Regions from separate parts of the Salinivibrio sp. PR5 genome, predicted to be linked through region 1. Evidence: predicted binding sites of a transcription regulator. Region 1 holds the regulator's gene; each other region holds the start of a gene.
The links. Region 1 encodes PurR, which represses purine synthesis genes. Its sites were predicted from a motif close to TNANGNAAACGTTTNCNTNA; they were not measured.

Region 1 (3,256 bases):
TTAGGCTTGATTAACTATGTTGCGGATAATCAAACGTTACGAGACATCGCCCTTTGGTCGATGGGGTCACTGACCGGTGCGACTTGGGGACAGATTGTTCTCACTGGCATCGCTGCATGCTTACTCACGGTATTTGCCTACCAGCGCGCACGCCACTTAAATGCCCTTTTGCTCGGTGAAAACGAAGCGGCGTATTTGGGCATTGATGTACACCATTTAAAACGCCTACTCATTGTTGTGACCGCGGCGGGAATGGGCATTGCGGTAAGTGCTGCCGGTCTTATCGGCTTTGTGGGTCTAGTGATCCCACACATTGGACGTTTAATTGCCGGCCCGGATCATCGCACACTGGTGCCCTTATCAGCCATTCTTGGTGCCCTGTTACTGACCTTGGCCGACATTGTTGCCCGTGTCATTGTCGCACCCGCCGAATTGCCGGTTGGCATTATTACCGCCCTAATGGGGGCTCCTTTCTTTCTATGGCTTCTTATTCAACAACGAAAAGCAGTGGTTCACGAATGACAGATTCTGCCCTTCAAATCTCCAAGCTCAGCTATGCGCTTAACGGCCGTCAACTGCTAAGCGAGATTGATCTCGCCTTTACTGCCGGCCAGTTACACGTTTTACTCGGGCCGAATGGTGCGGGGAAAAGTACACTGTTAAAGCAATTGATTAGCGACAAACATCAACATGGCAGTGTGCAGTTTTGGCAACAGCCAAAAAGCCAGTGGCAAGGCGAAGAATTTGCCCGACGAGTTGCCTTCCTTCCCCAACATAGCGGGCTCACGTTTGCATTCTCCGCACAAGAAGTGGTCGAGATGGGGGCGACACCACTAAAGGCAAACCGAGAAAAGATCGCGGCCCTTGCCAACGAGCAACTAACGGCATGGGATATTAGCCATCTTGCTCATCGACCGTATCCGATTTTGTCTGGCGGTGAAAAACAACGCGTACACATGGCGCGCGTGTCATTACAGCTGGCACAAACCGCACCGGATCAAGCGATTCTGATGCTGGATGAACCCACTTCGGCCTTAGATATTACCCATCAACATTACACCCTAAAGCGCTGTCGAGCACTCGCTGACCAAGGAATGACAGTACTCGTAGTGTTGCACGACCTGAATTTGGCGGCGCAATACGCCGATCAACTGCATTTTCTGAAAGCAGGTCGAATCGTCCTATCCGGCGATCCGTGGCAGTGTTTTAGTAGTGATAGAGTGGCAGATATCTACCAATACCCTCTGACCGTATTGACGCACCCAGAGCATAACTGCCCACTGATCGTGTCTTAATTGACAAATACATCATAGCTGGCTCACAAAACCGCCTGTTGGTCCGTTTTCGCTGATCAGACCAATTGCGAGTGTGCGCCAACCTAAGTAAACTGAGAGCGCAACCGATTAGCTATGAGAATGGATGAAATCGGATTCGTTACCTTCGCAACCGTCTGATGTGCCGGGATTGTGAAAGACATCGCCGCTGAGAAACAGCGGCGTTTTTCTGTAAGGTCGCGAGTAACGATCCCTACGCATTACTACAAAGAAGAATCAAGATGGCAACGATTAAAGATGTCGCGCGTCTCGCCGGTGTATCGACCACGACGGTGTCGCACGTGATAAACAAAACCCGCTTTGTCGCGGAGAAGACGACTGAGAAAGTATGGCAAGCGGTTGAAGAATTGAACTACGCCCCAAGTGCTGTGGCGCGAAGCTTGAAGTGTAATACAACACGTACACTGGGTATGTTGGTGACTAAATCCACCAACCCCTTTTTCGCCGAACTGGTTCACGGTGTGGAAGACTATTGCTATAAGCAAGGCTACACGCTGATTCTCTGCAATACCGAGGGTAACCTTGAAAAGCAACGCGACTACCTGCGTATGTTGTCTGAAAAACGCGTCGACGGACTCATTGTGGTGTGCTCTGACCTCAACGAAGATTTGATGCTGTTATTAGAAAAAAAACGCGATCTGCCTATGGTCGTGATGGATTGGGGCAGTCATCATATCGATACAGACCGTATAGAAGATAACGCTGAATTGGGCGGTTACCTTGCTACCAAACACTTTATTGATAATGGTCATACTAGGATTGGCTGCATTTCTGGCCAAATGGATAAAAATACCTGTAAGCATCGTTTAAACGGTTATTTCCGCGCGTTGAAAGAAGCCAACATTCCAGTAAATGAAAATTGGTTGATTGAGGCAGATTTTGAAGCCGATCAAGCGCAAATTGCCGCGAAGCAATTAGCGACAATGTCAGACCGCCCGACCGCTGTGTTTTGTTTTAATGACATTATGGCATTAGCGGCCATTAGTACATTTAACGAGCACGGCTTGAAAGTGCCAGATGATATATCGGTGATTGGTTACGATAATATTGATCTCACCGAGTATTTCTCGCCACCATTGACAACTATTCACCAGCCCAAACGCCGTCTAGGCAAAACGGCCGTCAAGCTCTTGCTCGCGCGAATTGCCAACAACGAGACTCAACAGCAAGTGTTCGAAATGCAACCTGCACTAGTGAGTCGACAGTCAGTTAAAACACTATCTTAATGTTTTAATGAAATTTTTATGAAGAGCACCGTCAATGCCTTGGCGGTGCTTTTTTACGCGACCACTCGTCTAGTAGTGCTTTTACTCTAGCTCATCAATTACACCCACCCTGAACCAAGATCACACTTTGCGTAATGGGAGAGGACGACATCGGTGTCTAATTATTATATGCTTAATAGCGATTGAACAAGGCAAACCATGGCGAAAGCATGGGACGCAAAGCCTCCGGCCTAACGGTAATTTGACATGATGTCAAAATATCAACGGTAGCGGGGTTGCCAACATATCAAAGCTGACAAATTTGATGGCTCGTTGACAATTCTGCGATCTTGCCTTGTTACATTATGACGTCTTTTTTAGGCATTAGTAATTCATCGAGATTTTAATCAAATGGATAAACCAGCTTTAAAGAACGCAATGAAGTTATTTGCCAAATTTGGCAGTATAAAGTCCCGTTCAATGTTTGGTGGGTTTGGTATCTTTTGTGAAGACACCATGTTCGCACTTGTCGTTAACAACACTCTCCATTTACGTGCTGGAAAAGAAAACGAAGCACTATTAAAAAAACAAGGCTTATCACCCTACGTGTATAAAAAGCGGGGCTTTCCCGTTGTGACGAAATATTTTGCGATTCCTGAATACTGGTGGGATGACCAAGATAAACTGCTCACTGAAGCCAAAGAAGCGCTGGATGTC
Region 2 (3,256 bases), on a different contig from region 1:
TCACGAATATCTTCAAAGCTGTGATAGACAGAGGCAAAACGGATATACGCCACTTTATCGAGCTCTTTGAGTGCTTCCATCACTAAGTTACCAACCGAGGCAGAACTAATCTCTCGCTCACCGGTCGCGCGAAGGCGTGATTTAATGCTGTTGATCGCTTTTTCAATATCGTCCGCACTGACAGGCCGTTTTTCCAGTGCGCGCTGAATGCCACCGCGCAGCTTTTCTTCGTCAAAAGGCTCACGATTACCATTGGTTTTGATGATGCGTGGCATCACCAGCTCTGCCGTTTCGAACGTGGTATAGCGTTCTGCGCACGCCAAACACTGGCGACGACGACGAACTTGATGGCCATCGGCGACGAGTCGAGAATCGATCACTTTGGTGTCGGTTGCACCACAGAATGGACAGTGCATGGGGCTAGCCTCCTCAATATCATCCCGTTAGTGTAACCGATTTGCGATTATGAAAAAGCCTGCAAACGGCGAGTTTGTAACGATTCTGTGCGCAAAGCTGATTTCGCTATGAATCGGTGGCTAACCACGCACAAAAAAGGCGCCTGAAGGCGCCTTTGCTGTTTCACTTACAACGCTTACCGGTTACGCATAAACCGGTAGGCGGCGGCAAATGGCTTGAACTTTTTCTTTAGTTTCAGCAATCACTTGCTCATTGTTGATGTTATCTAACACATCACACATCCAATGCGCGAGCTGTTCAGCGTCTTGCTCGGTAAAGCCACGGCGTGTAATCGCTGGCGTCCCTACACGAATGCCTGAGGTGACAAACGGGCTACGTGGATCGTTCGGCACACTGTTTTTGTTCACTGTGATATTCGCGGCACCGAGCGCAGCATCCGCTTCTTTACCAGTGATGTCTTTGTCAATCAAATCAACCAAGAACAAGTGGTTGTCGGTTGACCCTGACACGATGTTATAACCGCGTGCTTGGAACCCCTTCACCATTGCACGCGCGTTATCAATCACGCGCGCTTGATAGGCTTTAAACTCAGGTTCCATCGCCTCTTTAAACGCGACAGCTTTACCCGCAATCACGTGCATCAGTGGGCCACCTTGGCCACCTGGGAACACCGCAGAGTTGAGCTTTTTGTAGAGGTCTTCACCCGCATTAGACAGGATCAAACCGCCGCGCGGCCCTGCTAGGGTTTTATGGGTGGTGGTGGTAACCACGTGTGCATGCGGCAATGGATCTGGATACACGCCTGCTGCAATCAAACCAGCAACGTGTGCCATGTCCACCATGAACCAAGCGCCCACTTTGTCGGCGATTTCACGCATACGCTTCCAATCCACCACTTGCGAATAGGCAGAGAAGCCACCAATGATCATTTTCGGCTTATGTTCCAGCGCGAGCTGTTCCATTTGCTCGTAATCAATCTTACCCGCTTCATCAATGCCGTACGCAACTACTTCATAGTGTTTGCCTGAAAAGTTGACCGGAGAGCCGTGCGTTAAGTGGCCACCATGCGCCAAGCTCATGCCTAAAACCTTATCGCCTGGGTTTAGCAGCGCCATATACACAGCACTGTTAGCTTGTGAGCCAGAGTGAGGTTGTACGTTGGCATATTCACAACCAAACAATTCACACGCACGCTCAATCGCAAGAGCTTCCACTTTATCGACATGCTCACAGCCGCCGTAATAACGCTTGCCGGGGTAGCCTTCGGCATATTTGTTGGTCAGTTGAGAGCCTTGCGCTTCCATGACGCGTGGGCTGGTATAGTTTTCTGACGCAATCAGCTCAATGTGTTCTTCCTGACGAGCCGTTTCTTCTTCAATGGCTGCGAACAGTGCCGGATCGTAATCCGCAATCTTCATGTCACGCTTTAGCATTTGTCTCTCCTGACTCAATGGTGGCGGGCTATTACCCTTAAAGCGAATGCTATCCGTACCCAAGTTGGCCCGATAGCTCGAATGGTTTTGATATGGCATAGTGCACCACACCTTGGGTTAGTCGCCTTACACATTTAAAGTGACTAAACCAAGGCAAACAGGCGGAAAGGTCGGCGTTTTAAAAGCCCGACGCAAACGTTTACGCTACCGCCATTACTGCGTTTGTCATTCTACAAAAAAACCACTGCAACAGGTAGTGTCAATCGGCCGTTTTTTTTATACGTCGGTTGTGCCAGATTAGTCCGCCATACAGAAATGCAGATTGTGCGCTGTAAACAATTTACACGCGAGTATCAAATTGCTGACATCCTATCAGCCAGTGATTTACTTGGCTGACTTTTTATTACTCTCATTTGGCGATAAAATCCGCGCCCGCAATTCCCATTAACCTTATTTAACCGCCGCCCCAGTTGGGTTTTGGCGGACTTTTTGTTGCTGTTTATGTAGGGAGAAGCCGTGTGAGCCGATATCAACACAGCTTAAAAGAAGATGTGATCGCCATTGCCTCTGGGGCGTTTCTCGTCGCACAAGGGGTGTTTTTCTTGCAACAGGCCGGACTGTTAACCGGCGGGACGACTGGCCTTGCTTTGTTAGTCAGCCAATTTACTGACCTGTCCTTCGGCACCCTGTACTTTCTGTGTAACTGTCCGTTTTATTTGATGGCTTGGTTTCGTATGAGCCCGCGCTTTGCTGTGCGTAGCTTACTCGCCGGTGGCGCGGTGTCCGTGATGGCCGATCATATCGCCTACTTTTTTCAAATCACTTGGTTGGCCCCCGCCTATTGTGCGGTCATTGGTGGCTTGCTGATGGGCGTCGGCATGTTGATGATTTTCCGCCACAATGCCAGCTTAGGCGGTTTTAACGTACTGGTGCTTTATTGTCAGGACAAGTTTGGGATCTCGGCAGGAAAATTGCAAATGGGTATCGACTGTACCATCCTGGCGTTATCTTTCTTCCTCATCGACCTCAATCTCTTGATGTGGTCGGTGGTTGGCGCGATTGTGCTCAACGTAGTCTTGGCGATGAATCATAAGCCGGGTCGTTATCAAGCGCATCCGGCCAACCCTGGCGCGTAGCCAATCACCACGCCACACAAACAACAAAGCCAAGCATCACGCTTGGCTTTTTGTTGCTTACCGTATTAGTCCAACTCGCGATATTAAATCGCTTCTTCGTCTTCTTCACCGGTACGGATACGCACCACGCGTTCAACATCGAAGACAAAGATTTTACCATCACCAATTTTACCGGTTTGTGCGGTATCAATGATGGTTTCAACACACTGTTCTGCGACATCATTCGCGACCACGACTTCCAGCTTGACCTTAGGCAGAAAGTCGACCATG
Region 3 (3,256 bases), on a different contig from region 1:
CATGGTGGTAGTGTAAGTCAGTTACCAAACCTGCCCCGTCCGTATTATCACCCAGTAGGGAACCATCGCTTTGCTTAACCAGCGTATTCACGGCACCGGCGCGGCGGGCACGCTCTGTCAGTGTATCAGCCCATTCATACGCTTGCTGTTTAAAAGGCACGGTCACATTGGCGCCGCGCCCTCCTTGCGCAAAAAACGCCTGCATACTGGACACAAAGCCTTCGAGCGGCGCTTCAATGGCTTGATAGTCGATGTCTTGTTGGGTTTGCGTCGCAAATGCGGCGTGGATCTGCGGCGACTTGCTATGGCCAATCGGGTGGCCGACCACACTATAACGATCGGTCATCTGTTACCACTCCCTCGGTTTAAGGTAGTCGCGATAGAGTCTCGCTTCCGGCGCGTCTTCATCGGGTGACCAATTATATTCCCAACGTGCCATCGGCGGCATCGACATCAGAATAGATTCGGTACGCCCACCACTTTGTAAGCCAAATAGCGTGCCTCTGTCATACACCAAGTTAAATTCGACATAGCGTCCGCGGCGGTAAAGCTGGAAATCTCGCTCACGCTCACCATAGGGCGTTGCCTTGCGGCGCTGTACAATCGGCAGGTAAGCATCGATAAAACCTTTTCCAACCGCTTGGGTGTAGGCAAAGCACTGCTCGAATGGCCACTGGTTCAAATCATCAAAGAAAAGCCCGCCGACGCCACGGGTTTCATCGCGATGGGGTAGATAAAAATAGCGATCGCACCACGCCTTGTGATCAGCGTACACGCTATCACCGAAGGGCGCGCACAAGGCTTTGGCGGTCTCATGCCAATGCTGGCAGTCTTCCTCGAACGGATAGAAAGGCGTAAGGTCAAAGCCACCGCCAAACCACCACACAGGGTCGGCGCCTTCCTTTTCAGCAATGAAAAACCGCACGTTCGCGTGCGAGGTCGGCACGTAAGGGTTGTGAGGGTGGATTACCAACGACACCCCCATGGCTTCAAAACAGCGCCCGGCGAGCTCTGGGCGATGCGCGGTCGCCGAGGCAGGCATTTGATCGCCAAATACGTGCGAGAAGTTCACTCCCGCTTGCTCAAATACTTGGCCCTGACGCAGGACGCGACTGCGGCCACCGCCCCCTTTCTCACGCTCCCACGCATCTTCAATAAAACGCGCTTGACCATCTTCTTGCGCAAGCTGTTGGCAAATATCATCTTGAAGCTGGAGGAAAAAAGCCTTCACGGCTTGCTTATCAATTGTCGATTGACCGTGTGCCACGCTCACATCCTTTGTTACTGAGACTATATGCGTACTTTACCTGATCCACGCAGTGGGATCTTGACGGAATTTCATCCCCCACCGCCGACGCAAACGTTTTCCTTGCGATGAAATCTGGGTATAATTCGCGTCACGCTCAGCTTATCTTATTCACGCTTGTCATCAAGAAGGACGTATTATGACTGTCGGTATCATCATGGGCTCGCAATCCGATTGGCCTACCATGACACATGCAGCGGCTATGTTGGATCACTTTGCCATCCCTTACGAAACCCGTATTGTCTCTGCCCATCGCACACCACAGTTACTTGCCAACTACGCCCAACAAGCGGCCGAGCGCGGGATTAAAGTGATTATTGCCGGCGCCGGTGGTGCCGCCCATCTGCCTGGGATGACCGCTGCACACACCAGCCTGCCGGTGCTCGGCGTGCCGGTCCAGTCAAAAGCATTAAAGGGGATGGACTCATTGCTTTCTATTGCTCAAATGCCCAAAGGTGTGGCTGTGGGCACGCTTGCCATTGGTGACGCTGGCGCCGCGAATGCAGGCCTCCTTGCCGCACAAATTCTCGCAACGGCCGACCCTGACTTGATGGCAAAAGTGGATGCGTTTCGCCAAGCGCAAACTGAAGCCGTTCTCGCTCAACCCAATCCACAAGGGTAAGGCCATGAATATTCTGGTGTTAGGCGCGGGACAACTGGCCCGGATGATGGCCTTGGCCGGCGCGCCGCTCAACCTTATCGTCAGCGCCTATGATGTGCGTAGTGGCGACATTGTTCACCCACTGACGCTGCAACCACTGGGGCACGGCCTCAATACGGCCATCGCCGGCGCAGATATTATTACCGCGGAATTTGAGCATATCCCCGCTGATATCTTGCACCAATGCGAGCAAAGCGGGAAGTTACGCCCCAGTGCCCAAGCGATTCTAACCGGTGGCGACCGCCAAATTGAAAAAGCGCTGCTGATGCAAGCAGGCGTCGCCAATGCACCGTACCGTGTGGTGTATACACAGGCTGATTTAGAAAAGGCGGTCGACGCACTGGGCGCGCCCTTGGTCCTCAAAAGCACCTTGGATGGTTATGACGGCAAAGGACAGTGGCGCTATCGTGACGGCGATGATCTTCACGCATTATGGGCCGAGCTCGACGCCTTTCTCACCGCGCCAGAGCAACGCGATGGCCAAGCCATCATTGCCGAAGCCATGATCCCTTTTGACCGAGAAGTGTCACTGATTGGTGTGCGTGGCGCGAATGGTGAATTTGCCAGTTATAGCCTGACCCAAAACCACCACCATGATGGGATATTAACCTTGTCTGTGGTGCGCCCGGATGAGCATGCCTTGCAAACACAGGCGGCGGACATGTTGGAAAAGATTGCCAGCGCGCTTAACTATGTGGGGGTACTCGCGGTGGAATTCTTTGATGTAGACGGCAGCTTGCTGGTGAACGAGATAGCGCCTCGGGTGCACAACTCCGGTCACTGGACACAGCAAGGTAGCGCGTGTTGCCAATTTGAAAACCACCTGCGCGCGGTCAGCGGCTTACCCCTCGGCCCAACCGAGTTAATTCAGCCGACGGCAATGATCAATATCTTGGGCCAAGGCAGTGTCCCGCTTGCGACCTATCGTGATGCCCATGTGCATTGGTACAACAAAACGCCTCGTCCGGGGCGCAAAGTGGGTCATATTAATGTCACGGCCACATCGAACGCGGCGCTTGCCACCAAGTTAGCCAGTCTCGCCAGCTACCTCCCCGATGATGCTTTTCACGGTTTGAAATCGGCGGCATTAGCTCTCGCCGCGCAAACCGATTAGCCTTCGCTATCCGATTCTGCAGCCGATTCACCTTGAATCGCGCTGCAGGACTTATCGGCACATTGATGTACTGTCTTGCCGCCTTTCTTACGCTCCACCAGCAGCGCAAAGCCACATTGCTCGCAGGTGCCGGCTATCGGTTGTGCGTTTACCGCAAAATGACACTTAGGGTATT

Region 2: a site for PurR is predicted at 2,038-2,057, ahead of glyA (serine hydroxymethyltransferase). Genes of this name have one in related genera too.
Region 3: a site for PurR is predicted at 1,353-1,372, ahead of purE (5-(carboxyamino)imidazole ribonucleotide mutase). Genes of this name have one in related genera too.

The regions. Positions count from the first base shown of each region.
Region 1 is NZ_MUFK01000029.1:11,746-15,001, reverse strand. It holds gene BZG82_RS11040 (FecCD family ABC transporter permease) at 1-522, shown strand, start outside; gene BZG82_RS11035 (heme ABC transporter ATP-binding protein) at 519-1,295, shown strand; gene purR (HTH-type transcriptional repressor PurR) at 1,556-2,560, shown strand; cyclic di-GMP riboswitch class I at 2,741-2,843, shown strand; gene BZG82_RS11025 (TfoX/Sxy family DNA transformation protein) at 2,951-3,256, shown strand, end outside.
Region 2 is NZ_MUFK01000036.1:20,282-23,537, forward strand. It holds gene nrdR (transcriptional regulator NrdR) at 1-416, opposite strand, end outside; gene glyA (serine hydroxymethyltransferase) at 600-1,850, opposite strand; gene BZG82_RS12490 (YitT family protein) at 2,369-2,986, shown strand; gene glnB (nitrogen regulatory protein P-II) at 3,070-3,256, opposite strand, start outside.
Region 3 is NZ_MUFK01000028.1:1,988-5,243, forward strand. It holds gene aroE (shikimate dehydrogenase) at 1-346, opposite strand, end outside; gene hemF (oxygen-dependent coproporphyrinogen oxidase) at 350-1,267, opposite strand; gene purE (5-(carboxyamino)imidazole ribonucleotide mutase) at 1,446-1,928, shown strand; gene BZG82_RS10740 (5-(carboxyamino)imidazole ribonucleotide synthase) at 1,933-3,081, shown strand; gene BZG82_RS10745 (DNA topoisomerase family protein) at 3,078-3,256, opposite strand, start outside.